One region of the Nonomuraea sp. NPDC048826 genome, then DNA from elsewhere that is predicted to be linked to it. Evidence: predicted binding sites of a transcription regulator. Region 1 holds the regulator's gene; the other holds the start of a gene.
The links. Region 1 encodes HrcA, which represses chaperone genes, less so after heat shock. Its sites were predicted from a motif close to TTGGCACTCTCNNNNNGAGAGTGCCAA; they were not measured.
Positions count from the first base shown of each region.

Region 2: groL (chaperonin GroEL) is a predicted target of HrcA. The motif match lies at 9,723-9,749, and genes of this name have one in related genera.

Region 1 covers NZ_JBICUQ010000003.1:280,239-295,154, forward strand. The annotation lists gene ACGFI7_RS11825 (hypothetical protein) at 1-583, opposite strand, end outside; gene lepA (translation elongation factor 4) at 642-2,471, shown strand; gene ACGFI7_RS11835 (DUF6297 family protein) at 2,518-4,146, opposite strand; gene ccmA (heme ABC exporter ATP-binding protein CcmA) at 4,173-4,799, opposite strand; gene ACGFI7_RS11845 (acyl-CoA thioesterase) at 4,858-5,274, opposite strand; gene ACGFI7_RS11850 (hypothetical protein) at 5,271-5,567, opposite strand; gene ACGFI7_RS11855 (hypothetical protein) at 5,681-5,950, shown strand; gene ACGFI7_RS11860 (MOSC domain-containing protein) at 6,136-6,681, shown strand; gene ACGFI7_RS11865 (glycoside hydrolase family 18 protein) at 6,737-7,987, opposite strand; gene hemW (radical SAM family heme chaperone HemW) at 8,088-9,308, shown strand; gene ACGFI7_RS11875 (DUF4870 domain-containing protein) at 9,301-9,930, opposite strand; gene ACGFI7_RS11880 (DUF3097 domain-containing protein) at 9,927-10,736, opposite strand; gene ACGFI7_RS11885 (hypothetical protein) at 10,755-11,315, opposite strand; gene hrcA (heat-inducible transcriptional repressor HrcA) at 11,933-12,952, shown strand; gene dnaJ (molecular chaperone DnaJ) at 12,964-14,106, shown strand; gene ACGFI7_RS11900 (nitrate- and nitrite sensing domain-containing protein) at 14,301-14,916, opposite strand, start outside.
Region 2 covers NZ_JBICUQ010000013.1:150,944-165,859, forward strand. The annotation lists gene ACGFI7_RS38745 (helicase-associated domain-containing protein) at 1-246, shown strand, start outside; gene ACGFI7_RS38750 (AMP-binding protein) at 289-1,770, shown strand; gene ACGFI7_RS38755 (hypothetical protein) at 1,832-2,170, shown strand; gene ACGFI7_RS38760 (DNA repair helicase XPB) at 2,235-3,887, shown strand; gene ACGFI7_RS38765 (hypothetical protein) at 4,097-4,429, opposite strand; gene ACGFI7_RS38770 (HelD family protein) at 4,593-6,590, shown strand; gene ACGFI7_RS38775 (YbhB/YbcL family Raf kinase inhibitor-like protein) at 6,675-7,205, shown strand; gene ACGFI7_RS38780 (GNAT family N-acetyltransferase) at 7,365-7,790, shown strand; gene groL (chaperonin GroEL) at 7,986-9,614, opposite strand; gene ACGFI7_RS38790 (cold-shock protein) at 9,953-10,153, opposite strand; gene ACGFI7_RS38795 (MoaD/ThiS family protein) at 10,406-10,681, opposite strand; gene thrC (threonine synthase) at 10,707-11,939, opposite strand; SAM riboswitch class I at 11,953-12,094, opposite strand; gene ACGFI7_RS38805 (RNA polymerase sigma factor) at 12,180-12,734, opposite strand; gene ACGFI7_RS38810 (trehalose-6-phosphate synthase) at 12,766-14,190, shown strand; gene ACGFI7_RS38815 (hypothetical protein) at 14,193-14,798, opposite strand; gene otsB (trehalose-phosphatase) at 14,835-14,916, opposite strand, start outside.

The sequences.
Region 1 (14,916 bases):
ACGGCTCGATCTGCGGCACCGACGTGGACACCAGCGACGCGTGCCGCCTCGTCTCCTGCAGCAGGACGAGGAAGTCCGTGTCGCCGTCGCCCAGCGGCTCGAAGTTGTAGTGCACCCCGTCGAACCCGGCCTTCATCACCGACGCGACGCCGTCGAGGACGTTCCGCCGGGCGGCCGGGTCGTCCAGGTCGAGGCCGTTCTTGACCGACTGCCCCAGCCAGGCGGAGACGCGCACGCCGGGCAGGTGCCGTTTGACCCACTGCACGAACCGCGGCGCCTCGGCGTGCTTGGCCGGGTCGAGACGCCCGTCGAACGCGAAGGGGCCGGAGTGCACGTACAGATCCTTGACGCCGGTGGTCCGCAGGCGCTCGGCGAGGACACGCACGTCCTGCTCGTCGCGGCGGCCGTCGACCCACATGTGACCGAGCCACAGGGCGTCGTTGCCGGTGCTCATCGCCCAGCCCGCCGGAGCCCCGGTAAACTGGAGCCGGAACGCGGCGGCTAGGACGCCGATCAGCGCGACCACGACGACCAAGGCGAGCGCGATCAGGCGCAGGCCGCGGCGGATGACGGTTCGGGACATCACCCGGGCATGTCACCATGAAAGACGCTTGACCTCAAACCTGTCGGAACGGACTTCGGTGCGCACTCAGCCTGGCCAGACAGACCCCGCGTTGATCCGCAACTTCTGCATCATCGCGCATATCGACCATGGCAAGTCCACGCTTGCCGACCGGATGCTGCAGATCACGGGCGTGGTCGACGACCGCTCCATGCGCGCTCAATATCTCGACAGGATGGATATCGAGCGCGAACGCGGCATCACGATCAAGTCGCAGGCGGTCCGGCTGCCGTGGGACGGCCACGTGCTCAACATGATCGACACGCCTGGCCACGTCGACTTCACCTACGAGGTGTCGCGGTCGCTGCAGGCGTGCGAGGGCGCGATCCTGCTCGTCGACGCCGCCCAGGGCATCGAGGCGCAGACGCTGGCCAACCTCTACCTGGCCATGAACGCCGACCTCCACATCATCCCGGTGCTCAACAAGATCGACCTGCCCGCGGCGCAGCCGGAGAAGTTCGCCGAGGAGCTGGCCGGCCTGATCGGCTGCGACCCGTCCGACGTGCTGCGGGTGTCGGGCAAGACCGGCGAGGGCGTGCGCGAGCTGCTCGACCACGTGGTCCAGGAGGTGCCGGCGCCGACCGGCGCGGCCGACGCGGCCGCCCGCGCGCTCATCTTCGACTCGGTCTACGACACCTACCGCGGCGTGGTCACCTACGTGCGCGTGTTCGACGGCCACCTGGGCAAGCGCGAGCGCATCCTCATGATGTCGACCGCCGCCACCCACGAGACGCTGGAGATCGGCGTCATCTCGCCCGAACCGCGCGTGGCCGATCTGGGCCTCGGCGTCGGCGAGGTGGGCTACCTGATCACCGGGGTCAAGGACGTCCGCCAGTCGCGCGTCGGCGACACCGTCACCTCCGCCGCCAAGTCCGCCCAGGAGATGCTCGCCGGCTACGAGCACCCCAAGCCGATGGTGTTCTCCGGCCTCTACCCGATCGACGGCGACGAGTATCCCGAGCTGCGCGAGGCCCTCGACAAGCTGCAGCTCAACGACGCCGCGCTGGTCTACGAGCCGGAGACGTCGGCGGCGCTCGGGTTCGGCTTCCGCGTCGGGTTCCTCGGCCTGCTCCACATGGAGATCGTGCGCGAGCGGCTGGAGCGCGAGTTCGGGCTGTCGCTGATCTCCACCGCGCCCAACGTCGTCTACCGCGTGGTCATGGAAGACGGCACCGAGCTGACCGTCACCAACCCGTCGGAGTTCCCCACCGGGGGCAAGGTCGCGCAGGTCTTCGAGCCGGTGACCAAGTCGACGATCCTGGCCCCGTCCGAGTTCATCGGCGCGATCATGGAGATCTGCCAGGGGCGGCGCGGCCAGCTCCTCGGCATGGACTACCTGTCGGAGGACCGCGTCGAGATCCGCTACACGCTGCCGCTCGGCGAGATCATCTTCGACTTCTTCGACCAGCTCAAGTCGCGCACCCGCGGCTACGCCTCGCTCGACTACGAGCCGGCCGGCGAGCAGGAGGCCGACCTGGTCAAGGTCGACATCCTGCTGCAGGGCGAGCCGGTCGACGCCTTCAGCGCCATCGTGCACCGCGACAAGGCCTACACGTACGGCACCGAGATGGCCAAGAAGCTGCGTGAGCTGATCCCCAGGCAGCAGTTCGAGGTGCCGATCCAGGCCGCGATCGGGGCCCGCGTCATCGCCCGCGAGAACATCCGCGCCATCCGCAAGGACGTCCTGGCCAAGTGCTACGGCGGCGACATCTCCCGTAAGCGCAAGCTGCTGGAGAAGCAGAAGGAAGGCAAGAAGCGGATGAAGATGGTCGGCCGGGTCGAGGTGCCGCAGGAGGCGTTCGTGGCCGCGCTGTCGACCGATTCCGGTTCCGACAAGGCCAAGAAGTAGGCTCCTACCTTTCTGCCGGTACGGGTAGACCGCGAAGAAGGAGGCCCTACTTCTTCTGCCGGTACGTGTAGACGGCGAGCACGGCCAGGCCGGTGACCGCCTGCGCGGCCAGGTGCCCGGAGAGGTCCGCGGGCTGCGTCACCAGCGCGCTCAGCGCGGGCAGACAGCCGAGCAGGGCGAGGTCGGGGCCGGTGGCCGCCCAGAGCACCGGGCCCATGGGAACGACGCCCATGGGGGTGTCGAGCAGCGGCAGCGAGTGGTCCGCGGGCGGTCTGCGGGCCATCCGGAGCGCGCCCGCGGCCAGTGCGGGGGCGGCCAGCGGGCCGAGCGCCCACCACGGGCCGTCCAGCGCCCCGGCCGCCGCCAGCCAGCCGAGCGCGGCGGCCGTCCAGGCACCCGCCAGCAGCGCGGGCAGCAGGGCGCGGGCCGGCAGGGCGGCGCGCGGGCCCACGGCGGCCAGCCGGGCCAGCGCCGGATTCCCGGCGTCCCGCCGCGCCCCGGCCACCGCGCTCGCCGCCACGGCCAACGCCCCGGCCAGCAGCAACCCGGCCGGCCCGAGCCCGCCCGCCAACCCCATCGCGTCCGCGAGCCCGGCGGCCGAGCCCGTCGCCTCCCTGGGCCCGCCCGCCGAGCCCAGCGCGCCTGCTGACACGGGCTCGCCCACTGCTGAGTGCGGCGCTCCAGCGGGCGGCTCGGCGCCGGTGGTGCCGAGGGCGGCGGCGAGGAGGGCGGGGAGGGCTGTGGCCGCGGCCATGAGCGCCAGGCGTCCCGGGCGGCGGGCCACCCGGCGCCAGTCCTGCCAGGCCAGCGCGAGCGGCGCGGGCAGCGCCGGCCAGCGCCGGGAACGCAGCCGCCTGGCCCGCCAGTGGTCGTCCTCGGCCGCCCAGGTGAGCGCGCCGGGGTCGAGCTGCACCGCCGCCGTGGTCAGGTGTCGGGCCCGGGTGGCCGCCGTCATCAGGGTGGCGGCGGGTATCCGGTCGAGCGCCGTCCACGCACGACGTACGAGCAAGGCGGCGGCCAGCAGCGCGCCCGCCGCGGCGGCTCCCACTGCCTGCGCCGGTGCGGCGGCGACGGCGGCGAGCGGCCCGCGCGCCGCCCCCGAGGCCGCCGCCACGGCCACCACGAGCAGCGCCACCAGCGCGACCGTCGACCAGGTCTGCCACGTCTGCGACCCCTGGCCGAGCACCGCCAGCGCCATCCCGCCCGCGCTCGCCGACATTCCCAGCACCACCGCGCCGAGCAGCCGCCAGACGAGCTGGTCGGGCGCGCCCAGCGCGGTCAGCAGCCCGAGCCCGAGCAGCGCCCCGGCCGCCAGCGTGACCACCGCGAGAATCCTGACCGGCCGCCCGAGGAGCCCCCGCCGCCCGACGCGTGACAGCAGCAGCCAGGACGCGTCGGCGGCCGGCAGCACGACGGGGCCCGCGACCCGTCCCGTCGCCAGGAACCCGGCCAGCGCCAGCAACACCAGCGCCGCCCCCGGCCCCGTCCGAGCGGCGTCCACCTGACCGGCGAGCCCGGCCACGGCCGTCGTCACCGGGTTGCCGAAGACGGCCACGGCCATGGCCAGCATGAAGACGGAGACGTACCGGTCGAGCAGACTGACCGGCCGGCGCTGCCACGCGCGGACGAACGCGCGGGCCAGGCGGGCGTCGGTGGCGTCGGTGGCGTCGGTCATGGGGTCCTCGGGGTCGTACGGGCCGGTCAGGCGGTGAGCTGGTTGCCGGGGAAGACCTGGCGGGCGCCGGTGGCGAGGGCGTCGTCGTGGGTGGCCGCCACGACGGCGCCGCCCTCGGCGGCGTAGCCGGTCAGCAGGGTGCCGAGCCGCTCGCGGAAGGCGGCGTCGAGACCGCGCTCGGGCTCGTCGAGCAGGAGGAGCTCGCTGGGCCTGAGCAGGGCGGCGGCCAAGGTGAGGCGCTGACGCTGCCCGGTGGACAGGTTGAGCGGCGGCGCGTCCGCCCGCTCCGCCAGCCCGAACATCTCCAGCGCGGCCTCGACCTCGAGCCGCGGCTCGCCGTGGACGGCCCGCATCAGCTCCAGGTGCTCGCGCGCGGTGAGCCCGGGGTACCAAGCGGGTTCGTCGGCCGCCCACGCCACCCGGCGCCAGAAGGCGGGCCCGTCGACCGGTGGCCCGCCGAACACCTCGACCGAGCCGGCGGCCACGGGCAGCAGCCCGGCCAGGCAGCGCAGCAGCGTCGACTTGCCCGAGCCGTTGGGGCCGACGACGGCCACCACCTCGCCGCGCCCGACCGTCAGGCTCAGATCGTGGAGGACAGGGGTGCCTTCGAGCTCGACCGTGACGCCGCGCACCTGGATGATCTTGTCTGCCACATCATCGAGCCTAGCCAGGATCGCGCGGGTCCGACGACGTGGACCGATGGCGCGGACGTCAGAGGCCCAGCAGCTCAGGCGTCGCGGCCAGCTCCCGCCAGCGCGCCTTCGGGTCGTCGACCAGCCGCCGCGCCCGCAGGTCGAGCAGCCCGCCGACGCCCGTCAGCTCGGCGGTCAGCTCGCCGTCGAGGCGCCGGAACTCCTGCCGGACCCGGAACGTCCTGCCCTCGCCCCACTCGAACGCGCACGTCACGTCCACCTCGTCACCCGCTCGCAGCTCCTTGAGGTAGCGGATGGTGTTCTCCAGCGTGACCGGGCCGACGCCGCTCCGGCGCAGGTCGTCCGCCCCGATGCCGGCCGCGCGCAGCAGCTCCCAGCGGGCGTGGTCGCCGTACTGGTGGTAGACGACGTTGTTGAGGTGGCCCTGGAAGTCGATCTCATAGCCGCGTACGGCGATGCGGACGGAGAACGTCATGACCGTTCCTCCAGCCAGCGGTGGGACTTGACGGTGAGGTAGCGCAGCCCGTCGTCGCCGATCTCGACCCAGTCGCCGCGCGCCCAGCCGCCGGTGGTCTGCGGGGCGAACCCGTGGCGCTGGAACAACTCCGAGGCCTCCTTCTGGGTGAGCCCGCGGCGGCCCCACTCCTGGATCACCCGGGCCGTCCGCTCGTCCTCGCCCGCCGTCTCCTGCTCGCCGAGGGCCGCCGCGACCTCTTCCAGGCCGCGTGCGATCAGGCGGAGCCCGGACTGCAGCTTCTGAGTGTCCATGCTCTCCACGCTCATCGATCGGTAGCGATTGCTTGTCGATGATAGCAGTGCCGGTTTCTGTCGGTGGGGTCGGCTAGCTTCGATTCCGAACACCAGTGCGACTGGAGGGTGAGATGATGACTGCCGAGCGCATGGAGCGTGCCGCTGTGCTGGGGGTCGCCGTGGCGGAGGAGACGCGGCGGCTGCTCCGGCTCCACCTGAGGCCCGCGGTGCTCGACGACGACGGCAAGGTGGTGGTCGACGTGCCCTATCCCGACGCGGCGGTGGTGACGGCGCTGCTCGACGTGGCGGCCGAGTGTTTCGGCGAGCGGGGGTCGTCCGTCGAGGAGGCACGCCAAGCCGCTCTGGAGACCCTGTTAGACCTGGCCGACGACGCGGCTTGAGCGTTCACCGGCGGCCTCCGGCCGAGCGGCGGAGAAGGTCAGTGAACTGGCGCGATAAGCCATCGCTCTGGACGAGGGGACACCGGTACCGTCGCCGTATGCGTCTTATATCGGTAAATGTCGGGCAAGTTCTTGAGGCTGACTGGGCCGGAAAGCTGAAGCGGACGGCCATCGACAAGCGGCCGGTGGACCACCGTGTGGCGGTCCGGGTCAACGGGCTGGCCGGTGACGAGCGGGCCGACAAGCCCAACCATGGCTCCCCGGGTCAGGCGGTCTACGCCTACGCCAGGGAGGACTACGACTGGTGGGAGCGGGAGCTGGGCCGCGAGCTGCGTGACGGCCGGTTCGGCGAGAACCTCACCACCTCGGGGCTGGACGTCAACGGCGCGCTGGTCGGAGAGCGGTGGCGCGTCGGCAGCACGCTCCTGGAGGTGACCGGTCCCCGGGTGCCGTGCGTGGTCTTCCGCAACTGGCTGGACGAGCCCGCCTGGGTCAAGCGCTTCACCGCGGCCCGCCGTCCCGGGGCCTACTTCAGGGTGCTGGAGACGGGGATGCTGGGCGTGGGAGACGAGGTGGAGGTGGTCCACCGGCCGGTGGAGAGCGTGACGGTGGCCGAGTCCTTCCTGGCCTACCACGGTGACGAGGAGTTCCTCCGCCGCCTCCTCGCCGTCCCGGGCCACGACGAGCGGTGGGACCGGGTCGCCGAGCGCGTTCTCGGCGTGCCCTCGTAGCGCCCGGCTGCCTGAGGTCTCGCGTGGGCGCGGGGGCCCACGCGAGACCTCAGCGTCACTTCAGGACTTGATACAGCGCCGTGGTGAGGGAGGCGCGGGAGTCGTCCTGGTCGATGGACCACATCATGGCGCCGCCCAGCCCCTTGAGCCGGATGTACGCGGCCTTCTGCAGCATCACGGCCGGGTCGTCGTACGACCAGAACTCGTTTCCGTCGTACAACCAGAGCGTGCCGGTGGTCAGGTCGCGGTGGCGCCTGCCGGGCTTGGTCACGAGGTCCTTGTAGTCCTCGACGCCGGCCGCCCACTTGCCCGGGGCGGGCCCGGTGGCGGGCTGGTAGAGGCCCTTGCCGCCGCCGGTGACGCCGGTCCAGCCCTGTCCGTACGCGGGCACGCCGATCACGAGCTTGCGGGCCGGGGCGCCGCGCCGCATGTAGTCGCGGACCGTCTGGTCGACGCTGTAGCGGACCTCGTTGGGGTCGCGCCGGTCGGTGAGCAGGTTGGCCTGGTGCCCGGTCCGCGACTCCCACGTGCCGCGCAGGTCGTAGCCCTGGACGGTGGCGAAGTCGAGCAGGTCGAACACCCGCCGCACCTCGAACCCCGCGTCGATCTTGGCCGCGGCGGCAGGGAGGAAGGCGGTCAGTTCGGCGTCCCTGGAGTACGCGTCGAGCTGGGCGCGGAGCTCCTCCAGGAACAGGGTGAAGTTCCGCTTGTCCTCGGGCCGGATGACGTTGCCCTCGGCGCCGGACGAGCCGGGCCACTCCCAGTCGAGGTCGATGCCGTCGAACACGCCCGCGGCCGCGCCGGGCTCCAGGCCGGGCAGGTTGCCGCGCAGCCACAGGTCGATGCAGGAGCTCGCCAGCGCGGCGCGGGACTCGGGGGTGAGGACCGCGTCGGAGAAGTGCTTGGAGCCGGTCCAGCCGCCCAGCGAGATCAGCGCCTTGAGCCGGGGGTGCTTGGCCTTGAGCTTGCGGATCTGGTTGAGGTTGCCGTTCAGGGCCTGGCCGGGCTCGTCGGCGACGCCGTCCACGCTCTGCTCGGCGGGCACCGGCCGCTGCCAGTCGGCCCACGGGTCGGGGGAGTAGCAGACGCCCTGGGCGTCGACGAAGCCGAAGGCGTAGTTGAGGTGGGTGATCTTCGCGGCGGCGCCGCTGGTGTGGACGTCCTTGACGTGGTAGTCGCGCCCGTAGACGCCCCATTGGATGAAGTACGCGACCCGCTTGAAACGGTCGCCCCGGGCCTCGGCGGGCAGGGCGGTCGCGGTCAGGGTCAGCAAGACGGAGAGGGCGAGGAGAAAGCTCTTCTTCACAGGGGTGCGCCTCCTGACTTATAGGAAACTTTCCTATAAGTTGCCCCGGATCGTAGATCTCCTGGATCGGGCAGTCAATGGGAACGGGCAGACTGGAGAGGTGCCATCCACGCTGCCTGACGGAGATCCCGCGCCCGCCTCCGGCGAGCTGCCCGAGAGCGCGCTGCGCGGCCTGGGCGAGCGGCCGTTCGGCTTCTACGTGCACGTGCCGTTCTGCGTGACGCGCTGCGGCTACTGCGACTTCAACACCTACACCGCCGCCGAGCTGGGGCCGGGCGCCTCACACCGCGACTACGCCGACACGGCGATCGCGGAGGTGCGGCTCGCGCGGCAGGTGCTCGGCGACGCCGAGCTGCCCGTCGAGACGGTGTTCTTCGGCGGCGGCACGCCGACCCTGCTGCCCGCCCGCGATCTGGGCAGGATCCTGGCGGCCGTCGACGCCGAGTTCGGCCTCGCGCCCGGCGCCGAGGTGACGACCGAGGCCAATCCCGAGTCCGTCGACCCGCGCTATCTCGAAGAGCTGCGCGAGCGCGGCTTCACCCGGGTCAGCTTCGGCATGCAGAGCGCCCGCGAGCACGTGCTGCGGGTGCTCGACCGTCAGCACACCCCCGGCCGCGCCGGGCAGGCCGTGCTGGAGGCCAGGAAGGCCGGGTTCGCGCACGTCAACCTCGACCTGATCTACAGCACCCCCGGCGAGACCGACGACGACTGGCGCGCATCGCTGGCCGCCGCCGTCGAGGCCGAGCCCGACCACGTCTCGGCCTACTCCCTCATCGTCGAGGACGGCACCCGCCTGGCCGCCCGGATCCGCCGCGGCGAGCTGCCGATGCCCGACGACGACGTGGCCGCCGACCGCTACCTCATCGCCGACGAGATGCTCGGCGAGGCCGGGTTCGGCTGGTACGAAGTGTCCAACTGGGCCACCACCGACGCCGCCCGCTGCCGTCACAACTTGCTCTACTGGACTGGCGGCGACTGGTGGGCCGTCGGTCCTGGCGCCCACAGCCACGTCGGCGGCACCCGCTGGTGGAACGTCAAGCATCCCGCCGCGTACGCCCAGCGCCTGGCCGGCGGCCGGTCTCCCGCGCACGCTCGCGAGGAGCTCACCGACGAGGACCGCGACACCGAGCGGCTCATGCTGGAGCTGCGCCTCGACTCCGGCTATCCGCTGGCCGGCGTGGCGCCGCGAGCGCGGCCGAAGGTCGCGGCGGCGCTCGCCGACGGGTTGCTGGAGCCGGAGGCGTTCAAGGCGGGGCGCATGGTGCTCACGCTGCGCGGCCGGCTGCTGGCCGACGCGCTGGTCCGCGACCTGCTCACGTGACCAGACGGATGTTGACCGGGTAGCGGTAGTTCTCGCCCCGCTGCGCCGCGATGGCCGCCTGGATCTGGAAGATCAACGCCACGACCCACACGATCGGCAGCAGCAGGAAACCGATCACCAGGATCGTCAGGATGCCGGCGATCATGTAGCCGATGAACATGGTGATCTGGAAGTTCAGCGCCTCGGCCGACTGGTCCCTGACGTACGGGGACTCGTCCTTCTTCATCAGGTAGATGATCAGCGGGCCGACCCAGGAGACCAGCAGGCCCAGCAGGTGGGCGAGCATGGCCATGGTGGTGTCGTCGGTGCCGGGGCGCGGGCCGTACACACCGGGGACGTGCGGGCGCTGCTGGTGGGGAGCGGGGTAGCCGTACGGGGGCGGCTGGTAACCGGAGGGCGGCTGCGGCTGCTGCCCGTAGCCGTATCCCGGCTGGGACCCGGGCTGCTGACCGTAGCCGTATCCCGGCTGGGACCCGGGCTGCTGACCGTACCCGTACCCGGGCTGCGAGCCGGGCTGCTGACCGTACCCCGGCTGGGGGCCGTAGCCCTGCTGGGGCTCGCCGGAGGGAGGGCGGCGGGTCGCGTCGTCGTCGGGCGGCTGCTGGTGCGGATCCTGGCTCATGGTGTCTCCGTAACGAAGTCGATCAGTTCCTCGACCCGGCCGAGCAACTCCGGCTCCAGGTCGGCGTAGGTCGAGACGGCGCCCAGAATGCGGCGCCACGCGTCGGCCGGCTCCATCCGCCAGCCCAGGGCGGCGATGACGCCCTCCTTCCACGGCACCCCGCGCGGCACTTCGGGCCACGCCCGGATGCCGAGCTTGGACGGCTTGACCGCCTGCCAGATGTCGACGTACGGGTGACCCACCACGAGCACGTCAGGCGAGGTCACCCGGGCCGCGATGCGGCTCTCCTTGGAGCCGGGGACGAGATGGTCGACCAGCACTCCCAGTCTGCGCCCCGGCTCAGGACCGAACTCCTCGACGATGGCGGGCAGGTCGTCGACGCCCTCCAGGTACTCCACGACCACGCCCTCGACCCGCAGGTCGTGGCCCCAGATCTTCTCCACCAGCGCGGCGTCGTGGACGCCCTCGACGTAGATGCGGCTCTCCCGGGCGACCCTGGCCCGCAGGCCCTGGACGGCGATCGACCCGGACGCGCTGCGCGCGGGCCCTCGCGGCGCCTCGGCAGGCGGCCGCACCAGCGTCACGACCTGACCCTCCAGCAGGAAGGCGGCCGGCGCCAGCGGGAACAGCCGCCGCTTGCCGAAGCGGTCTTCCAGCGTCACCGCCTCCTTGTCGCAGGCCACCACCGCGCCGCAGAACCCGCTCTCGGCGTCTTCCACGACGAGGTCGGGCTCTGCGGGCACCTGGGGGATCTTCCCCTTGCCCGGACGCCGCCAGTTTCCCGCGAGAACATCACCGTCGTACACACCGGGGACCGTAGCAAATCACCCGACGGCCGCGAGGCGCTTGCGATGGCTGCGCCGCCGTACCAGGACGACCACCGTCACGATGATCGCGACGAGCACGCCCGCGCCGGGGATGAGCACTAGCGCCGCCACCCCGCCCAGGACGCCCCCGGCGGCCGCGAGCAGGTCCTTGCCCACGCCGAACTGGATGTCGCCCTGCTCCTGGACGGCGCAGGTGAGCTGGTAGTCACCCGCGGCGGGCGCGTTGACCAGCAGGATCTGCTCCCACGTACGGGAACCCAGCCTGATCGTCTGGCTGGCCGGCGAGTTGACCAGCCGCGCCTGGCCGGGGCCGCCGGAGATCTCGCACTCGAACGTGGCCCGGCCCTCGGTGGCGATGTAGACGGCCGGCCTGTCGGCGGGGTCCAGCGCGACCGTGACCGTCTCACCGGGGGCGAACGTCTTGGACGGGACCAGGTCCTCGACGGTGTCCGGCAAGCCGGTGGCGAACAGCGTCACGCCCGCCACGACGCACGCGAGCGCGACGCCCCACGCGGCGGCGATCCACCACAGGCGCGGGCGCAGCTCCTTGCCGTCCACCCGCGCCCCGGGCTGCCCGAACGGCGGCTGCCCGAACGGCGGCTGGCCGAAGGGGGGTTGGCCGAACTGCTGCGGCTGCCCGTACGGGTCGCCGCCGTAGGGCCCGGACCCGGGCTGCGGTCCGTAGGGGCCCGGCTGGGCTCCGAACGGACCGGACTGCGGCGGGGGAGCGTAGGGGCCGGACTGCGGCTGGGCTCCGTACTGGCCCGCTTGGGGCGGGGCTCCGTAGGGACCGGCCTGCGGGCCGTACGGGTTCGACTGCGGTTGCGGTCCGTAGGGGCCCGACTGAGGCTGGGGTCTGTACGGGCTGGATTCGGGTGTCGGTCCGTACGGATTCGGGCCGGATTGGGGGTGTGGCGGGGCGTACGGGGAAGGCTCACCCTCGGGAGGGGGCGGCTGGCCGAAAGGAGAACCCTGACCGGAGGGTGGATCAACGGGCGGCTGGGGCGATTTGTCGGTCATGTCGGCAAGTGTGAGGCTTGTCCTTGACGCACGCCAGCAGCAACGAGGACAACGGTGTTATCGCACCCCGTGAACGAGGGCCGTACACTTGGCACTCGGGAACACAGAGTGCTAGGCCTGGCGTTTCCCTGAAAGTCGCGGTAGGAGGTGCGCACGTGCTCGACGATCGTAAACTCGCGGTGCTCCGCGCCATTGTCGAAGACTACGTGTCAACCAACGAACCAGTGGGCTCCAAGGCGCTCGCCGAGCGTCACAATCTGAAGGTCTCACCGGCGACCGTCAGAAACGACATGGCCGCGCTGGAGGAGCAGGGCTACATCACCCAGCCCCACACCAGCGCGGGGCGCGTGCCGACGGACAAGGGCTACCGCCTGTTCGTCGACAGGCTCTCCCAGGTCAAGCCGCTGTCGGCGGCCGAACGCCGGGCCATCGAGACGTTCCTCGCCGGGGCGGTCGATCTCGACGACGTGGTCATGCGCACGGTGCGGCTGCTCGCGCAGCTCACCCGCCAGGTCGCCGTCGTGCAGTATCCGACGCTCAACCGCTCGACCGTGCGCCACGTCGAGCTGGTGCCGCTCCACGACCGCCGGGTCATGCTGGTGCTGATCACCAACATGGGCCGCGTCGAGCAGCGCGTGGTCGAGCTGCCCGAGGTCGTCGAAGAGCACCGCATCGCCCACATGCGCGGGGTGCTCAACGACTGCCTCGACGGCTGCGGCCTGAGCAGCGTGCCCGAGCTGGTCGCCGACCTGCCCCAGCGGCTGCCGATCGAGGAGCGGCCGGCGATGGCCACGATCCTGTCCGTCCTGCTGGAGACGCTGGTCGAACGGCACGACGAGAAGATCGTGTTCGCCGGGGCGGCCAACCTCGCCGGCGCCGACTTCAGCATCGGCCTGCGCGACGTGCTCGAAGCACTGGAAGAGCAGGTGGTGCTCATGCGCCTGCTCGGCGAGACTTCCTCAGACACACCTTCCGCCCTCACCGTGCGCATCGGATCGGAGAACGCCTACACAGGTTTGCGGGGCACGTCCATCGTCGCGACGGGATACGGTCAAGGCGACAACCAACTGGCCCGGCTCGGCGTGCTGGGCCCCACCAGGATGGACTACCCCGTGACGATGGGCGCCGTGCGCGCGGTGGCACGCTACGTCAGCCAGATTCTGGCTGCATCTTAAGAGGTCGATAAGTGGCAAACAGCGACTATTACGCCGCCCTCGGGGTGCGCCGTGACGCCAGTCAGGAAGAGATCAAGAAGGCCTACCGCAGGCTGGCCCGCGAGCTGCACCCTGACGTGAACCCTGATCCCGCCACTCAGGAGCGGTTCAAGGAGATCACGCAGGCCTACGAGGTGCTGTCGGATCCGAACAAGCGCCAGATGTACGACCTGGGCGGCGACCCCTTCGGCGGCGCCGGGGCGGGTGCCCCGGGCGGCGGCTTCGGCGCGGGCTTCCCCTTCAGCGACATCATGGACGCGTTCTTCGGCACCGCCACCGGCGGCGCGCGCGGCCCGCGCTCGCGCGCCCGCCGCGGCCGCAACGCGACCATCAGGGTGGAGCTCGACCTGCGCGAGACCGCCTTCGGCACCACCCGCGAGCTGGCCGTCGACACCGCCGTGCTGTGCGAGGTGTGCCAGGGCGCCGGCGCGGCCCCGGGCACCCACCCCGACACCTGCGACATGTGCAACGGCCGCGGCGAGATCTCCCAGGTCACCCGGTCGTTCCTGGGCCAGGTCATGACCACCCGCCCGTGCCCGCAGTGCGGCGGCTTCGGCAGCATCATCCGCCACCCGTGCCAGGAGTGCTCGGGCGACGGCCGGGTCCGCACCCGCCGCACGATCAAGGTGCGCATCCCCGCGGGCGTCGAGGACGGCACCCACATCCAGCTCGCCGGCGAGGGCGAGATCGGCCCCGGCGGCGGCCCGCCCGGCGACCTCTTCCTGGAGATCGTCGAACGAGCCCACGAGATCTTCGAACGGCGCGGCGACGACCTCCACTGCACCGTCCAGATCCCGATGACGGCCGCCGCGCTCGGCACCGTCCTCACGGTCGAGACCCTCGACGGCGCCGAGGAGATCGACGTCCGGCCCGGCACCCAGTCGGGGCAGGTCATCACCATGTACGGGCGCGGCGTCCAGCGTCTCAACGAGACCGGCCGCGGCGACCTGCTCATCCACGTGAACGTCGAGACCCCCTCCCGCCTCGACCCCGCCCAGGAGGAGCTCCTGCGCGAGCTGGCCAAGCTCCGCGGCGAGGAACGCCCACCGGGCAAGTTCGCGCCGGGCCAGCAGGGCTTCTTCTCCCGCCTCCGCGACGCCTTCAACGGCCGCTGACCTTCTCACGACCCGCGCCCACATCGTCCGCCGAGGTGGGCGCGGGTCGCGCGCGTTGCGGGACCGTCCCGTACGGGGCTGGCCCTAACAGGCCCCAGCCCGTACGGTGCTCGCCCCTGAGCAGGCCCATCCCGGAGCGGCTGGTTCCCGGGTGGGCCGATCCGGGAGTGGGCGGGGTCCTGAAGTGGTGTGAGTCATCGGGTGCCTCTGACGAGTTCTGCCGGGCGTGCGGCCAGGAGTTCTTCCGGGAGGGCCACCCGGGCGGTCACGCCGCAGCCCGCCGAGTCGTGCAGCGCCACCCGGACGCCGAGTCGCTCCGCCAGCCTGCCCACCACGTGGTGGCCCAGACAACGGGTCGGCGCGACCAGGAAACTCTGCTCGCCCCGCAGCCGGGCGTTCGCCGCTTCCAGCTCCGCGGCCGTCATGCCCACCCCGTGGTCGGAGATCGTGATGCGGCACTCGCCCTCGTCGGCCCGGGCCACCACGTTCACCTCCGTGTCCGGCGGCGAGTAGCCCAGCGCGTTCTCCATCAGCTCGGCCAGCATGTGGGCCACCTCCGCCACCACCGGCCCCCGCACGTACGCCCGGCCCACCACCCGCAACGCCACCCGGTGATGGTCCTCGATCTCGGCCAGCACCGACCGCAGGACCTCGTCCACCGGAACCGGCTCCGACGAGCGCCGCTGCCCCCGCTTGCCCGTCAGGACCAGCAGGCTTTCGGCGTTCCTGCGCAGGCGGCTGGTCAGGCGGTCCAGCTCGCACAGCCGAGCCAGCACCGCCGGGTCAGACTCGTTGCGCTGCAGCGCGCTG
Region 2 (14,916 bases), on a different contig from region 1:
CCGGTCGGCTCCCCCGACGGCCAGGTGCCGCGCACCCCCGCGACGGCCACGATCTCGATCCTCCAGGACGCGATCCGGCAGGGCGTGCGGGTGTGGATCGGCTACACCGACTCCCAGGGCAACGCCACCTCCCGCATCCTGGAGCCGGCCCGGATGGAGGGCGGCTACCTGACCGCCTACGACGAGACCCGGGCCGCCGTCCACCGCTTCGCCCTCCACCGCATCACCGGCGTGTCCGGCGTCTGAGCGGGGTTGACTGCGCGCCTGGTGCCGCAGGAAGTTAGGCATGTGACCGAGCAAACGCTGGGCAGGCTGGCCGAGCAGTCATGGCACAGGTTCGACGACTACGAGTCGGTGTTCTACGACGGCGTCTGGCACCGCAGCCACGCCCTCGCCGAGCGGGCCAGGCGGGCCTGCGGCGGCTTCGTCGAGGCGGGGATCCGGCCCGGCGACCGGGTGGTCGTGATGATGGCCACCTCCCCCGAGGTGCCGCTGGTCTGCCAGGCGCTCTGGGCGGCGGGCGCGGTGGTGACGCCGGTGGTGTTCCTGGTGGGCGTCGACGAGCTGCGGCACATCCTGGTCGACAGCGGGGCCGCGGCCGTGGTCACCTCGCCCGAGCTGGCCGACACGGTGCGGGCCACCGGGGTGGACGTGCCGGTGTACGTCGACACCGCCGATCTGGAGCGGGCCGCCGAGCACGGCCCGGTGGCGCGCGACCCGGGCGATCTGGCCGCGCTGATGTACACCGGCGGCACCACCGGGCGGGCCAAGGGCGTCATGCTCAGTCATGCGGGCCTGTGGCAGGTCGCCAGGGCCGCCTACGAGCTGTCCCACCAAAAGGGGATCAACCGGGCCATCGTGCCGGTGCCGCTTTCGCACGCGTACGGGCTGATCGTCACCGTGGCCGGGATGCACGCGGCCGAGCCGCCCGAGGCGGTGCTGATGCGCTGGTTCGACCCCGGGCAGTTCCTCCGGCTCGCCGCCGAGCAGCGGGTGCAGTACGGCACGGTGGTGCCGGCCATGCTGCAGATGCTGCTGGCCGAGCCGCTGGAGGAGCACCCGCTGCCCGACCTGGCCTTCCTCACCTGCGGCGCGGCTCCGCTGGGCCGGGACGTGCTGGCGGAGTTCGAGCGCCGGATGCCGGGCGTGACGATCCTGGAGGGCTACGGGCTGACCGAGACCAGCGCCGTCACCACGTTCAACCCGCCGGGCCGGCGCAAGCCGGGCAGCGTGGGCCTGCCGCTCCCCGGTTACACGATCACCATCCGCGACTCCTCGGGCGAGGCCGTGGAGCAGGGTGACGTGGGCGAGATCTGCGTGTCCGGCGACGGGCTGATGCTGGGCTACTGGGGTGAGCACGTCGCCGACCCCGAGGGCACCGCGCTGGTCGACGGCGAGCTGCGCACCGGCGACGTCGGCTGCGTGGACGACGACGGCTACCTGTACGTGGTCGACAGGAAGAAGGACCTCATCATCCGGGGCGGGTTCAACGTGTTCCCGCGCGACGTCGAGGACGCACTCAACCAGCACCCCGACGTGGTGATGTCGGGGGTGGTCGGCCGGCCGGACCCCCGGCTGGGCGAGGAGGTCGTCGCGTTCGTCCAGGTGGCGGCCGGCGCGAAGGTCACCGCCGAGGAGCTGATCACCTGGGCCAGGGAGCGCGTGGGCCGGGTCAAGTATCCCCGCGAGGTCACGTTCGTCGACGCGATCCCGGTGACCAGCGTGCTGAAACTCGACCGCAAGGCCCTGCGGGCACGCTTCGACAGCTGACGGGATCGGGGCCGGCCCCCGCCGGATCCGTGATATTCCTTGACCCGTCAGGGAGGTGAACATGAGCCAGGACGACCAGCCTTATCTGCCTTACGGAGCCCCTTACGGCGATCAGCCGCCCCCGTCCCGCGGCTACGGCCATCTCCCGCCTCCGGTTCGCAGCGAGCCCAACGTGGCCGCCATCGTCGCGCTCACGCTCAACCTCTTCAGCGTCTTCTCCTGCTGCAACGTCTTCGGCATCGTCGGCGCCATCCTGGCGGGCCGGGCGCTGGGCGCCGGGACGCGGCCGGAGAAGGCCCGCTCGTACGTCACGTCGAGCTGGATCGTGCTGGGGGCCGGCTTCGCGGTGATGGCCGTCCTGTTCCTCTACCTCGGCGTCAACGGCCACTTCGACGACTGATTCCGCGCGCTGGGGACTGTTTGGGCCGTCGCGCGTGTTGGATAGGCGTCAACCGTTTGAAGGGATGGCTGTGAACGACGGCCCGCTCATCGTCCAATCGGACAAGACGCTGCTGCTCGAGGTCGACCACGAGAAGGCCGACGAGTGCCGCAAGGCGATCGCGCCGTTCGCCGAGCTGGAGCGCGCGCCCGAGCACGTGCACACCTACCGGGTCACCCCGCTGGCGCTGTGGAACGCCCGCGCCGCGGGTCACGACGCCGAGCAGGTCATCGACGCGCTGATCGGCTTCAGCCGCTATCCGGTGCCGCACGCCCTGCTCGTCGACGTCGCCGAGATCATGGCCCGCTACGGCCGGCTCCGGCTGGAGAAGCACCCCGTCCACGGGCTGACGCTGACCTCCACCGACCGGGCCGTGCTCGAAGAGGTGCTGCGGGCCAGGAAGATCCAGCCGATGCTGGGCGAGCGCGTCGGCGACGACACCGTCGCGGTCCACCCGAGCGATCGCGGCAACATCAAGCAGGCGCTGCTCAAGCTGGGCTGGCCGGCTGAAGACCTGGCGGGCTACGTCGACGGCGAGGCCCACCCGATCCAGCTGACCCAGGAGAGCTGGACCCTCCGGCCCTACCAGCAGGAGGCGGCCGACGCCTTCTGGCACGGCGGCTCCGGGGTGATCGTGCTGCCCTGCGGCGCCGGCAAGACCATCGTCGGCGCGGCGGCGATGGCACACGCCCAGGCCACGACGCTGATCCTGGTCACCAACACGGTCAGCGCCCACCAGTGGAAGCAGGAGCTGCTCAAGCGCACCTCGCTGACCGAGGACGAGATCGGCGAATACTCCGGCTCCAAGAAGGAGATCCGGCCGGTCACCATCGCGACCTACCAGGTGATGACCACCAGGCGGAAGGGCGTCTACAGCCACCTGGAGCTGTTCGACGCGCGCGACTGGGGGCTGGTCGTCTACGACGAGGTGCACCTGCTGCCCGCCCCCATCTTCCGGATGACGGCCGACCTGCAGGCGCGCCGGCGGGTGGGCCTGACCGCGACGCTGGTGCGCGAGGACGGCCGCGAGGGCGACGTGTTCTCGCTGATCGGCCCGAAGCGCTACGACGCGCCCTGGAAGGAGATGGAGAACCAGGGCTGGATCGCCCCGGCCGACTGCGTCGAGGTACGGGTGACGCTCACCGACGAGGAGCGGCTGGCGTACGCGATGGCCGAGGCTGAGGAGCGTTACCGCTTCTGCGCCACCACGCCGTCCAAGACGCAGGTCACCGAGGCGCTGGTCCGGCGTCACCTGGGCGAGCAGGTGCTGGTCATCGGCCAGTACATCGACCAGCTCGACGAACTGGGCGAGCACCTGAACGCGCCGGTGATCAAGGGCGAGACCCGGGTCAAGGAGCGTGAGCGGCTCTACCAGGCGTTCCGCGACAAGGAGATCCAGGTCCTGGTGGTGTCGAAGGTGGCCAACTTCTCCATCGACCTGCCCGAGGCGAGCGTGGCCATCCAGGTGTCGGGGACGTTCGGGTCCCGTCAGGAGGAGGCGCAGCGGCTGGGCCGGGTGCTGCGGCCGAAGGCCGACGGGGGTGGCGCGCGCTTCTACACCGTGGTCAGCCGCGACACGGTCGACCAGGAGTTCGCCGCGCACCGGCAGCGGTTCCTGGCCGAGCAAGGCTACGCGTATTCGATCATCGACGCCGACGACGTGCTGGGCGGGGTGTGAGCCCGGCCGCTCAGCGAGCGGCCAGGCCTCCCTGTCTCAGGTCCACGAGACTCCGCGGGTCGTCGACAATCGAACCATCCCCCCTCACTGCGTACCTTCACGCCGCTACCTGAATCCGGCTGCGACATACCCCGATGATCCGGCAATGCCACCAGGTATGCCCGGATTTTGAGGCATTTCGTTATATGTCCGCGGTTTGCGAAGATCGTTCACTTGGCGAGCAGGCCGCCGAGGAACAGCACGCCCTCGGCGGCGATCCACGCGCCCACGCTCAGGATCATGAACCGGGTGAACATCCGCTCGTCGTGCCGCGCCGCCGGCACCGCCCAGGCCGCCGCCGTCAGGCAGGCGGCCACCGCGGCGAACAAGCCCGACACCGAGGAGAACACGGCGAGCTGCCGGCCGCAGGCAGGCGACTGACCGCCCGCGCAGAAGGCCTCCAGGCCCCAGCCGGCGAACACCGACAACGCCCACAGGGCGGCCAGCAGGAAGCTCGCGATCGTGGGAAGGATCGGCGAGAAGCCGAGTCGCACACGCGCCACGCGGACTTCCTACCCTTCCGCCGTCCGGCGAAAGCCTTCCCGCTGCCCGGTGCATGCCCTCCGGCGTGGCGGCTAAAGCCTTTGAAGCCATCGCGACGGCCGCACTAAACTGGCGGATTCGCTGCCTAGTTACCTACCTCCGACCACCGGGAGGCTCTTCAGCATGCCCACAGACCAACTGGCCCCCGACATACCCTCCGGCGTCCTCGCCGCCGAACAGGCCCACCTGGCCGAGTCCAGGGCCGCCCTCGCGGCCATGCGCGCGCACGCGCAGTCGCTGTCGGCCGACGCGGCCGGCGACTGGGTGTCGCAGCAGATTCTCCAGTCGCTGCTCGACCAGCGCGTCGCCGCCCTGGCCGACCACCCCGACACCCCGCTGTTCTTCGGCCGGCTCGACCGCTCCGCCGTCGACGACCTGCCCTCCACCATCTACGTCGGCCGTCGGCACGTGCACGACGGCACCAGCCGCCCCCTGGTCATCGACTGGCGCGCCCCCGTGTCCCGCGCCTTCTACCAGGCCAGCCCCGCCGACCCGATGGGCGTGGCGCTGCGCCGCCGCTTCGGCTACCACGGCGGCGTGCTCACCGCGTACGAGGACGAACCGCTCGACCAGGGCGCCGAGATCGGCCCGTCGCGGATCCTCACCGAGGAGATCGAGCGCCCCCGCACCGGCCCGATGCGCGACATCGTGGCCACCATCCAGCCCGACCAGGACGAGATCGTCCGCGCCGCGCTCACCCGTACGGTGTGCGTGCAGGGCGCGCCGGGCACCGGGAAGACGGCCGTCGGCCTGCACCGGGCCGCCTACCTGCTGTTCACCCACCGTGAGCGGCTCGCCAGGGCCGGCGTGATGATCGTCGGGCCGAACCGGGCCTTCCTCTCCTACATCTCCTCCGTGCTGCCGGCGCTGGGCGAGGTCAAGGTCGACCAGACCACGGTGGCCGGGCTGCTGGGCGACCACACCGCGCCCGAGGACCCGGCGACGGCCGCGGTCAAGGGCGACGCCCGGATGGCGGCCGTGCTCAAGCGGGCCCTCTGGCTCCACATCGTCAAGCCCGAAGAGGGCGTGGTCTACGCCAAGGGCGCCTACCGCTACCGGGTGGCCGACTACGAGGTGCGCGAGATCGTCGCCTCGCTGCGCGGCACCACCCGTTACGGTCCCGGCCGCGCCGCGCTCGCCCAGCGCCTCGCCCACCAGGTGCTGGTACGGATGGAGCAGCGCGGCGAGTCGCCCGACGACCGGGTGCAGGACGCGGTCGCCCGGTCCAAGCCGGTCAAGCAGCTGGTCGACGCCGTGTGGCCGAAGCTGGTGCCGGAGCAGGTGCTGTACCGGCTGCTGGCCGACGAGGAGTTCCTCGCCAGGGCGGCCAGGAGCGACCTGTCGCCCGAGGAGCAGCGCCTGCTGCTCTGGAGCAAGCCGTACCGGGGCTGGAAGTCCGCCAAGTGGAGCGCCGCCGACGCGGCCCTCCTCGACGAGCTGGGCGACCTGATCGAACGCACGCCCTCGCTCGGCCACCTCGTCGTGGACGAGGCGCAGGACCTGTCGGAGATGCAGCTGCGGGCGCTCGGCCGCCGCTGCCGCAACGGCTCCGCCACCGTGCTCGGCGACCTGGCCCAGGGCACCACCCCCTGGTCCACCACGTCGTGGCGGTCGGTCCTGACCCATCTCGGGCAGGACGGCGAGGTCACCGAGCTGACGCTGGGCTTCCGGGTGCCCCGCGAGGTCCTCGACTACGCCGCCCGCCTGCTGCCGTCGGTCGCCCCGGACCTGGCCGCGCCGCGGTCGTTGCGCCCCGGCGCCGGGTCCCTGTCGATCCGGCCGGCCGGCGACCTGCGCGAGGCGGTCCTGGAGACGCTGTCCCGCGAGGGCTCCATCGGCGTCATCGTCCCCGACGCCGCGGTCGCCGCGGTCTCCGAGACGCTGTCCGGCGTCGCGCACGCCGTCCTCGACCCCGACTCCGTCCAGGAGCACCGCCTCCTGGTGGTGCCCGCGACGCTGGCCAAGGGCCTGGAGTACGACCACGTCATCGTGGTGGAGCCGGCCGACATCGTCGAGGCCGAACCGCGCGGCCTGGCCCGCCTGTACGTGGTGCTCACCCGCGCCGTCACCTCGCTGACGGTCCTGCACCACAAGCCCCTCCCGGCGCAGCTCGCCGGCTGATCCCGAGGGGGTCGCCGGGCCGGTGGCGGGGTAGAGGATCACTCTTAGGATGACGTCAAGGAGCTATCCCTCAAGGAGGATGCCGTGCCAGCACCGTTGCCACACGAACACCTGCCGTCGGTCCCCTCGCTCACCGTCCACAGCGACGACATGACGGACGGGGAGCGGCTGAGCGATCTCCACGTCTTCAACGACTGGGGCATGACGGGCCAGAACCTCTCGCCCAGCCTCAGCTGGTCGGGCGCGCCGGAGGAGACGCGGAGCTACGCGGTGACCTGCTTCGACCCCGACGCGCCCACGGGCAGCGGCTTCTGGCACTGGGTGCTGTTCGACATCCCGGCGTCGGTCACCGAGCTGCCCACCGGCGCCGGCACCTCGCCCGAGTTCAAGGGGCTGCCGCAGGGCGCCAAGCACGCCCGCAACGACTACGGCACCAAGGACTACGGCGGTTCGGCTCCCCCGCCCGGCGACCCGCACCGCTACGTGTTCACCGTGCACGCGCTCGGCGTCGACACGCTCGGCGTCGACACGGACGCCAGCCCGGCCGTGGTGGGCTTCAACATCACCGCCAACACCCTGGCCCGCGGCCACATCATCCCCCATTTCGGAGTCTGACCCACGCGCCCCCGGGGGCCTGACCCACCCGCCCCCACCTCGGAGGGCCTGACCCACGCCCGCGCCGCCTCCCCTGGGAGATGGCGACCGCGGGCCTGAACTCGCGACCGCACCGCCTCCCCCGGGGGGCGGTGTCGTGGTTTTGGTAGGTTCCGGGCCATGGGTGACCTTGTGATCCGGGCGGGCATGCAGGCGGACGTCGGGGCGGTCCTGGAGTTCTGGCTGCACGCCGCCGAAGGCACCGACCGTCAGGACTCGGCGGGCAAGGTTCATGCGCTGCTCGACCGCGACCCGGAGGCGCTGCTCCTGGCCGAGCTGGACGGCGAGCTCGTGGGCACGCTGATCGCGGGCTGGGACGGGTGGCGCGCCCACCTCTACCGCCTGGCCGTCCATCCGGGCCACCGCCGCAAGGGCGTCGCGACCGCCCTGCTGGCTGCCGCCGAGGAGCGTTTCGCGAAGTTCGGCGCGTTCCGCATCGACGCGATGGTCCTGGATGACAACACGCTCGCGCACCCCGCCTGGGCCGCCGCCGGTTACGCGCCGCAGCCGCAGTGGGCGCGTTGGGTCAAGCCGCTTTCCGGCTGAACGCTGTCGCTCGGTTAAAGGAGCCGGGAGACGTTTTCCGTACGTTCAAGTATATCGGAACGTTATCGGCCATCTACAGATAGTGGCAGTCCGGCAAAAGTCATCCGTAAAGAGGGCGGGCGCAAAAGCGAAGCGGCCCGAACCGGAAACACCGGCGCGGACCGCTCTCGCGAACCTCGTATCGAGAACTCTCGATCAGAAGTCCATGTCACCGCCGCCGGGCATGCCCGCGGGGGCGGCCGGAGCCTTCTCGGGCTTCTCGGCGATGACGGCCTCGGTCGTCAGGAACAGCGCGGCGATCGAAGCGGCGTTCTGCAGCGCCGAGCGCGTCACCTTGGCCGGGTCGATGATGCCCGCCTCGAACATGTTGACGTAGTCGCCGCTGGCCGCGTTGAGACCCTCACCCGGGGTGAGGTTGCGGACGCGCTCGACCACGACGCCACCCTCGAGACCGGCGTTGACCGCGATCTGCTTGAGCGGCTCCTCCAGCGCCTTGCGCACGATGGCCGCACCCGTGGCCTCGTCGCCCGGCAGCTCGAGCTTGTCGAACGCCTTGGCGCCGGCCTGCAGCAGGGCCACGCCACCGCCGGGCACGATGCCCTCCTCGACGGCCGCCTTGGCGTTGCGCACGGCGTCCTCGATGCGGTGCTTGCGCTCCTTGAGCTCGACCTCGGTGGCGGCGCCGGCCTTGATGACGGCCACACCGCCGGCCAGCTTGGCCAGGCGCTCCTGGAGCTTCTCGCGGTCGTAGTCGGAGTCGGTGCGGTCGATCTCGGCGCGGATCTCGTTGACCCGGCCGGCGATCGAGTCGGCGTCACCGGCGCCGTCGACGATCGTGGTCTCGTCCTTGGTCACCACGACCTTGCGGGCGCGGCCCAGCAGGTCGAGGGTGGCGTTCTCCAGCTTGAGACCGACCTCCTCGGCGACGACCTGGCCGCCGGTGAGGATGGCGATGTCGGCCAGCATGGCCTTGCGGCGGTCGCCGAAGCCCGGGGCCTTGACGGCCACGGAACGGAACAGGCCGCGGATCTTGTTGACCACCAGCGTGGCCAGGGCCTCGCCCTCGATGTCCTCGGCGATGATGAGGAGCGGCTTGCCGGACTGCACGACCTTGTCGAGCAGCGGCAGCAGGTCCTTGTTGGCCGAGATCTTCGAGTTGACGATCAGAATGTACGGGTCCTCGAGCACGGCCTCCATGCGGTCGGAGTCCGTGACGAAGTACATCGACGTCATGCCCTTGTCGAAGCGCATGCCCTCGGTGAGCTCGAGCTCCAGGCCGAAGGTGTTGCTCTCCTCGACGGTGATGACGCCTTCCTTGCCGACCTTGTCCATCGCCTCGGCGATGAGCGAGCCGATCTCGGGGTCGGCGGCGGAGATGGAGGCGGTGGAGGCGATCTGCTCCTTGGTCTCCACATCCTTGGCCAGCTTGGAGAGCTCCTCGCTGACCCGCTCCACGGCGGCCTCGATGCCCTTCTTCAGGGCCATCGGGTTGGCGCCCGCGGCGACGTTGCGCAGGCCCTCACGGACCAGCGCCTGGGCGAGCACGGTAGCGGTGGTGGTGCCGTCGCCCGCGACGTCGTCGGTCTTCTTGGCGACTTCCTTGACCAGCTCGGCGCCGATCTTCTCCCACGGGTCCTCGAGCTCGATCTCCTTGGCGATCGAGACACCGTCGTTGGTGATCGTGGGGGCGCCCCACTTCTTCTCCAGCACGACGTTGCGGCCCTTCGGGCCCAGCGTGACCTTCACCGCGTCGGCGAGCTGGTTCATCCCGCGCTCGAGACCGCGCCGGGCGTCCTCGTCAAACGCGATCATCTTGGCTGCCATTAGGCGAGACCTCCCAGATAACGGGTGTCCTGGTGAGATCGAGCCGACGCCCGCGACGGCATGTGGGCCCGCATCTCCGTTCGGCAGGCCCCATCGTCTCGATCCCCGTTGGCACTCATCAACATAGAGTGCCAACGAACTGTTTAGCACTCTACCCTGCCGAGTGCAAGCCGACTCGGCTCTGGCCAGGTCAACCCCCGCGCCCGCGAGGAGCCGCAAAGAGTCCGGAGGGAGTCCGTACGGCGGGCCCCGGGCGGCCCGCCGTAACTTCGATGGTGAGGTGGCAGATCACACGCACTGCGCTGGCGTGGGGGCTGCCGGTGCGTACCAGCTACTCGTCAGACCGCACGGACGGACTCCGCCTGCGGCCCCTTCTGGCCCTGCGTGATCTCGAACTCGACCCGTTGGCCCTGCTCGAGAGAGCGATAGCCGTCCATCATGATTGCCGAGTAATGGACGAATACATCCTTACCACCGTCTACCGCGATGAAGCCGTAGCCCTTGTCCGCGTTGAACCACTTGACGGTGCCCTGCGCCACTTCCGACTCCTCTTACTGGGCTCAGAGATCTCGCCCATTCCTCCGCGAGACCCACAATCGCCAAGACTTATGGGGATATCGTCTGACGATCGCACTCGACCATACCTGTGGCAGAGCGTTTGGCAACAGAGTCAATCCGCAAAAGACCTATTTCACCCTAGGCTGAGTAGTTCAAGGTTGAATTTCCTGGCAAAAGCAGAAGGCGCCCCATGGGGGCGCCTTCCAGACGGATGCTCGGGCCGGACGGAGGACTCAGCCGCCCGCGACAGCCGGGATGATGGAGATCTGTGCGCCCTCCGGGGCGGGAGTGTCAAGACCCTGGGCGAATCGGACGTCCTCTTCCCCCACATAGACGTTAACAAAACGCCGAATCTTGCCCGATTCATCCAGAATGCGGGCGCCGATGCCCGGATAGTCGGAGTCGAGCTTGGCCAGGACGTCACGGAGAGTCGCGCCTTCCCCACTCACTTCCGCGTTGCCCCCGGTGTACGTGCGCAGAATGGTGGGAATCCGCACAGAAACGCTCATGATATAACCTCGCCTTTCCTGATTGTCAGACAGTCGCGCGGAACGCGTCGAGGGAGGGCCGGATCACGGCCGTGGGCTGCGCGTCGTCCGCCACGGCGTCGAGCGTCTTGAGCCCGTCGCCGGTGTTGAGCACCACGGTTTCGGCCTCCGGGTCGAGCTGCCCGGTCTCGACGAGCTTCTTCAGCACGCCCACCGTGACGCCGCCCGCCGTCTCGGCGAAGATGCCCTCGGTGGAGGCCAGCAGCTTGATGGCCGCCACGATCTCGGCGTCCGTCACGTCCTCGACGGCGCCGCCGGTGCGCCGGGCGATGTCGAGCACGTACGGGCCGTCGGCCGGGTTGCCGATGGCCAGCGACTTGGCGATGGTGTCGGGCTTGACCGGCTGGACCACGTCATGGCCGCCCTTGTAGGCGGCCGACACCGGCGAGCAGCCGAACGCCTGCGCGCCGAAGACCTTGTAGGGCCGGTCCTCGACCAGCCCGAGCCGGATCAGCTCCTTGAACCCCTTGTCGATCTTGGTGAGCTGGGAGCCGGACGCGATCGGGATGATGATCTGCTCCGGCACCCGCCAGCCGAGCTGCTCGGCGATCTCGTACGCGAGGGTCTTGGAGCCCTCGGCGTAGTAGGGCCGCAGGTTGACGTTGACGAACCCCCACTTGTCGCCCAGCGGGTCGCCGATCAGCTCCGAGCAGAACCGGTTGACCTCGTCGTAGGTGCCCTCGATGCCGATGAGCTTGCCGCCGAACACCCGGGCCATGGCGATCTTGGCCTGCTCCAGCCCGGCGGGGATGAACACGCAGGCGTCGAGGCCGGCCCTGGCGGCGGCGGCCGTCACCGCCCCGGCCAGGTTGCCGGTCGAGGAGCAGGAAAGCGTGTGGAAGCCGAAGTTGCGGGCCGCCTCGACGGCGATGGCAACCACCCGGTCCTTGAAGGAGTGGGTGGGATTGCCCGAGTCGTCCTTCACGTACAGGGACTTGATGCCGAGTGCCCGCCCCAGGTTGCCCGCCTTGACCAGCGGCGTCCAGCCGGGGTTCATGTTGGGCTTGGTCGCGACGTCGGCCGGCACCGGCAGCAGGGAACGGTAGCGCCAGATGTTGGCCGGGCCCGACTCGATGTCGGACCGCTTGACGTCGCCGAAGTCGTAGGCCGCTTCCAGCGGCCCGAAACACTCGACACAGGCGAAGTTGGGACCGAGCGGGTAGCGGGCGCCGCACTCGCGGCAGGAGAGAGCGGTTGCAGGACCAAAGTCGAGCGACATGAAGCGAGGCCTTCCCTCATCTTCGCCCGCGGCCACCTTGACCGCGGACCGGAATTGGCACCCTGTCCCGGTCGGCCTCGCCAGGTCGCGAGTCACAAGCCGGGAGGGTTGCCGGGGCTTCGCAGGGCCGGTCCCTCCACCCCTCTGGATGAGCAATGTTCAGTTGTTGCTGCTGACTCGGACTCTACCCGCTCAACCACGTGCCCAGGACAGGCGTCTCAAACTCCGAGATGAACGGTCTCATCGGTAATCGTCGCCCAGCACCCCCTGGACATACTTGCGTGCCTGGTGGATGCGGGACTTGGCGGTGCCGAGCGGGATGTTGAGCTGCTCGGCCACCTCGCTGTAGTCGAGCTGCACGATGTCGCGCAGCACCAGCGCCTGGGCCAGGTCGGGCTTGTCGGCCTCCAGCGCCTCCATGGCGTCGAGCAGGTCGAGCCGCGAGCCCGCGATCACGCTGACCCGCCGCACGTCGGGCTTCTGGGTCAGCAATTCGTCGGAGCTCTGCTCCGCCGCCCTGCGCTTCAGCGAGCGGTAGGTCGTACGGGCGCAGTTGGCGGTCACGATGTGGAGCCAGGTGCTGAACCTCGCCCGTCCCTCGAACCGCCCGATGTTGCGCGCCACCGCGAGCAGGGTGTCCTGCGCCGCCTCCTCGGCGTCATGGTGGTACGGCAGGATACGGGCGCAGTGCCGCAGCACGTCGGGCTCGATCCGCCGCAGGAGCTCGCCGAGAGCGCGATGGTCGCCGCCGGCGGCGGCACGGGCGAGTTCCTCGGTGTGCTCATCTAGCGCCATAGCTGGGATCCTATGATCGGAGGGAGGGGAAATGAACAGCGTCCTGCTCGCCTCGAACAGAGGCCCGGTGTCGTTCACCGTCTCCGACGACGGCGTCCTCACCATGAAACGCGGCGGCGGCGGGCTCGTCTCCGGCCTGTCCGGAGTGGCGAAGGACCGCGGCGTGCTGTGGGTGTGCGCCGCCCTGTCCGACGGCGACCGCAGTGCCGTCCGCCAGGCCCCCGGCGGCCGGCTCGACCACGCCGGCTACGAGACGGGGGCGCTGCGCATGCTCGACATCGCGCCCTCCACCTTCCACCGGGCCTACAACTCCGTGGCCAACTCCACGCTCTGGTTCGTCAACCACCTGCTCTACGACATCCCGAACGCGCCCCACTTCGGCACCAGGTTCCAGCGCGACTGGGAGTCCTACCGCGACTACAACGGGTCGTTCGCGCTCGCGCTGGCCGAGGAGGCCGGCCACGGCGCCCGGGTCCTGGTGCAGGACTACCACCTGACGCTGACCCCGGCCATGCTCCGCGCCGAGCGGCCCGACCTGCGCATCGCCCACTTCAGCCACACCCCGTGGGCGCCGCCCGAATACTTCTCGCTGCTGCCCGACGAGGTGGCGGGCGAGGTGCTGGAGGGCATCCTGGGCGCCGACCACGCCGGGTTCCTCACCCGCCGGTGGGCGAAGGCGTTCATGGAGTGCTGCCAGACCGTGCTGGGCGCCGAGGTCGACGGGAAGGCCGGCACGATCACTCACGAGGGCCGCACCACCCGGGTCGGCGTGCACGCGCTCGGCGTCGACGGCAAGGCGCTGTTGGCCCGCGCCGGCGAGCCCGACGTCGAGTCGCACATGGCGGCGATCAGGGAGGAGGTCGGCGACCGCAAGCTGATCGTGCGCATCGACCGCACCGAGCTGTCGAAGAACATCGTGCGCGGCCTGCTCGCCTACAAGGAGTTCCTCGACGCCCACCCCGAGTGGCACGGCCGCGTGGTGCACCTGGCCTTCGCCTACCCGAGCCGCCACGACCTGCCCGAATACCGCGAATACACCGCCGCGGTGCAGCGCTGCGCGCAGGAGATCGAGGACGAGTACGCGACCGAAGACTGGGACCCGCTGATCCTCAACGTCAACGACGACTACCCGCGCTCGCTGGCCGCCTACCGGCTGGCCGACGTGCTGCTGGTCAACCCGATCCGCGACGGCATGAACCTCGTGGCCAAGGAGGGCCCGATCCTGTCGCCGAAGTGCGCGCTGGTGCTGTCGCGGGAGGCCGGCGCGTGCGCCGAGCTGGGCCCCCACGCGCTGGTGGTCAACCCGTACGACATCACCGGCACCGCCGGCGCGCTGCACGCGGCGCTGGTGATGCCCGAGCCGGAGCGGACCCGCCGCCGGGAGCGGCTGGAGGCGGCCGCCACCGCGCTGCCCCCGCACCGGTGGCTGGCCGCCCAGCTCGACGCGCTCGCCTGACTTCACCGCCAGTCGGCGTACTTGAGGGTGTCGCCGAGGAGCTTGGTGTTCCACTCGTCGACGACGAGGATCTGCGACTTCGGCAGATACCACTCGCGGGTGGTGAACGAGACACCGGTCTTCTTGCCGTTGGTGGTGCGGCAGCGGGTGGTGAACTGGTGGTAGTGCGCCTTGTGCCCGGGGCCGACCTGACGCAGGCCCTTCTTGTGCACGACCCGTTCGGCACGCACGAGGAACCCGTTCTTCGGGCACCTCTGCACGTCGGAGGCCGGGTAGTAGCCGCCCCTGTCCGCGTTGTACGGGCCGAAGCCCTCCGCGCCCTTCTTGATCGCCTTCGGGCCGAGGATCCAGAAGCTCTTGCAGCCGGGGGTGAAGAAGCTGCCCCCGGGAGCGGCGCAACGGCCGGTGACGACGCGGATCCGGTCACCGCTGAGCCGGTGGACCACCCACTGGATCGGGATGTAAAGGGTCAGGCCCTTGCGCAGCTTCAGCTCTTGGGAGGGAGCGGCGGAGGTGCTGGAGGAGGTGGTGGACGCGGCTGCGGCGGCGGGGGCGACGAGAACCGCGGCCGCCGCCACGGCCACGGCGGCGAGGTGCTTCTTGCTCATGGTCCGAGAGCCTAGGGACGCCCGCTTGCAAGCTGGTCACGATCGGCTGAACGCCGCCGTCAGCTCCCGCAACAGCGCCACCACGCCCTCCGGGCCGTCGACCACGATGTCGGCCCGC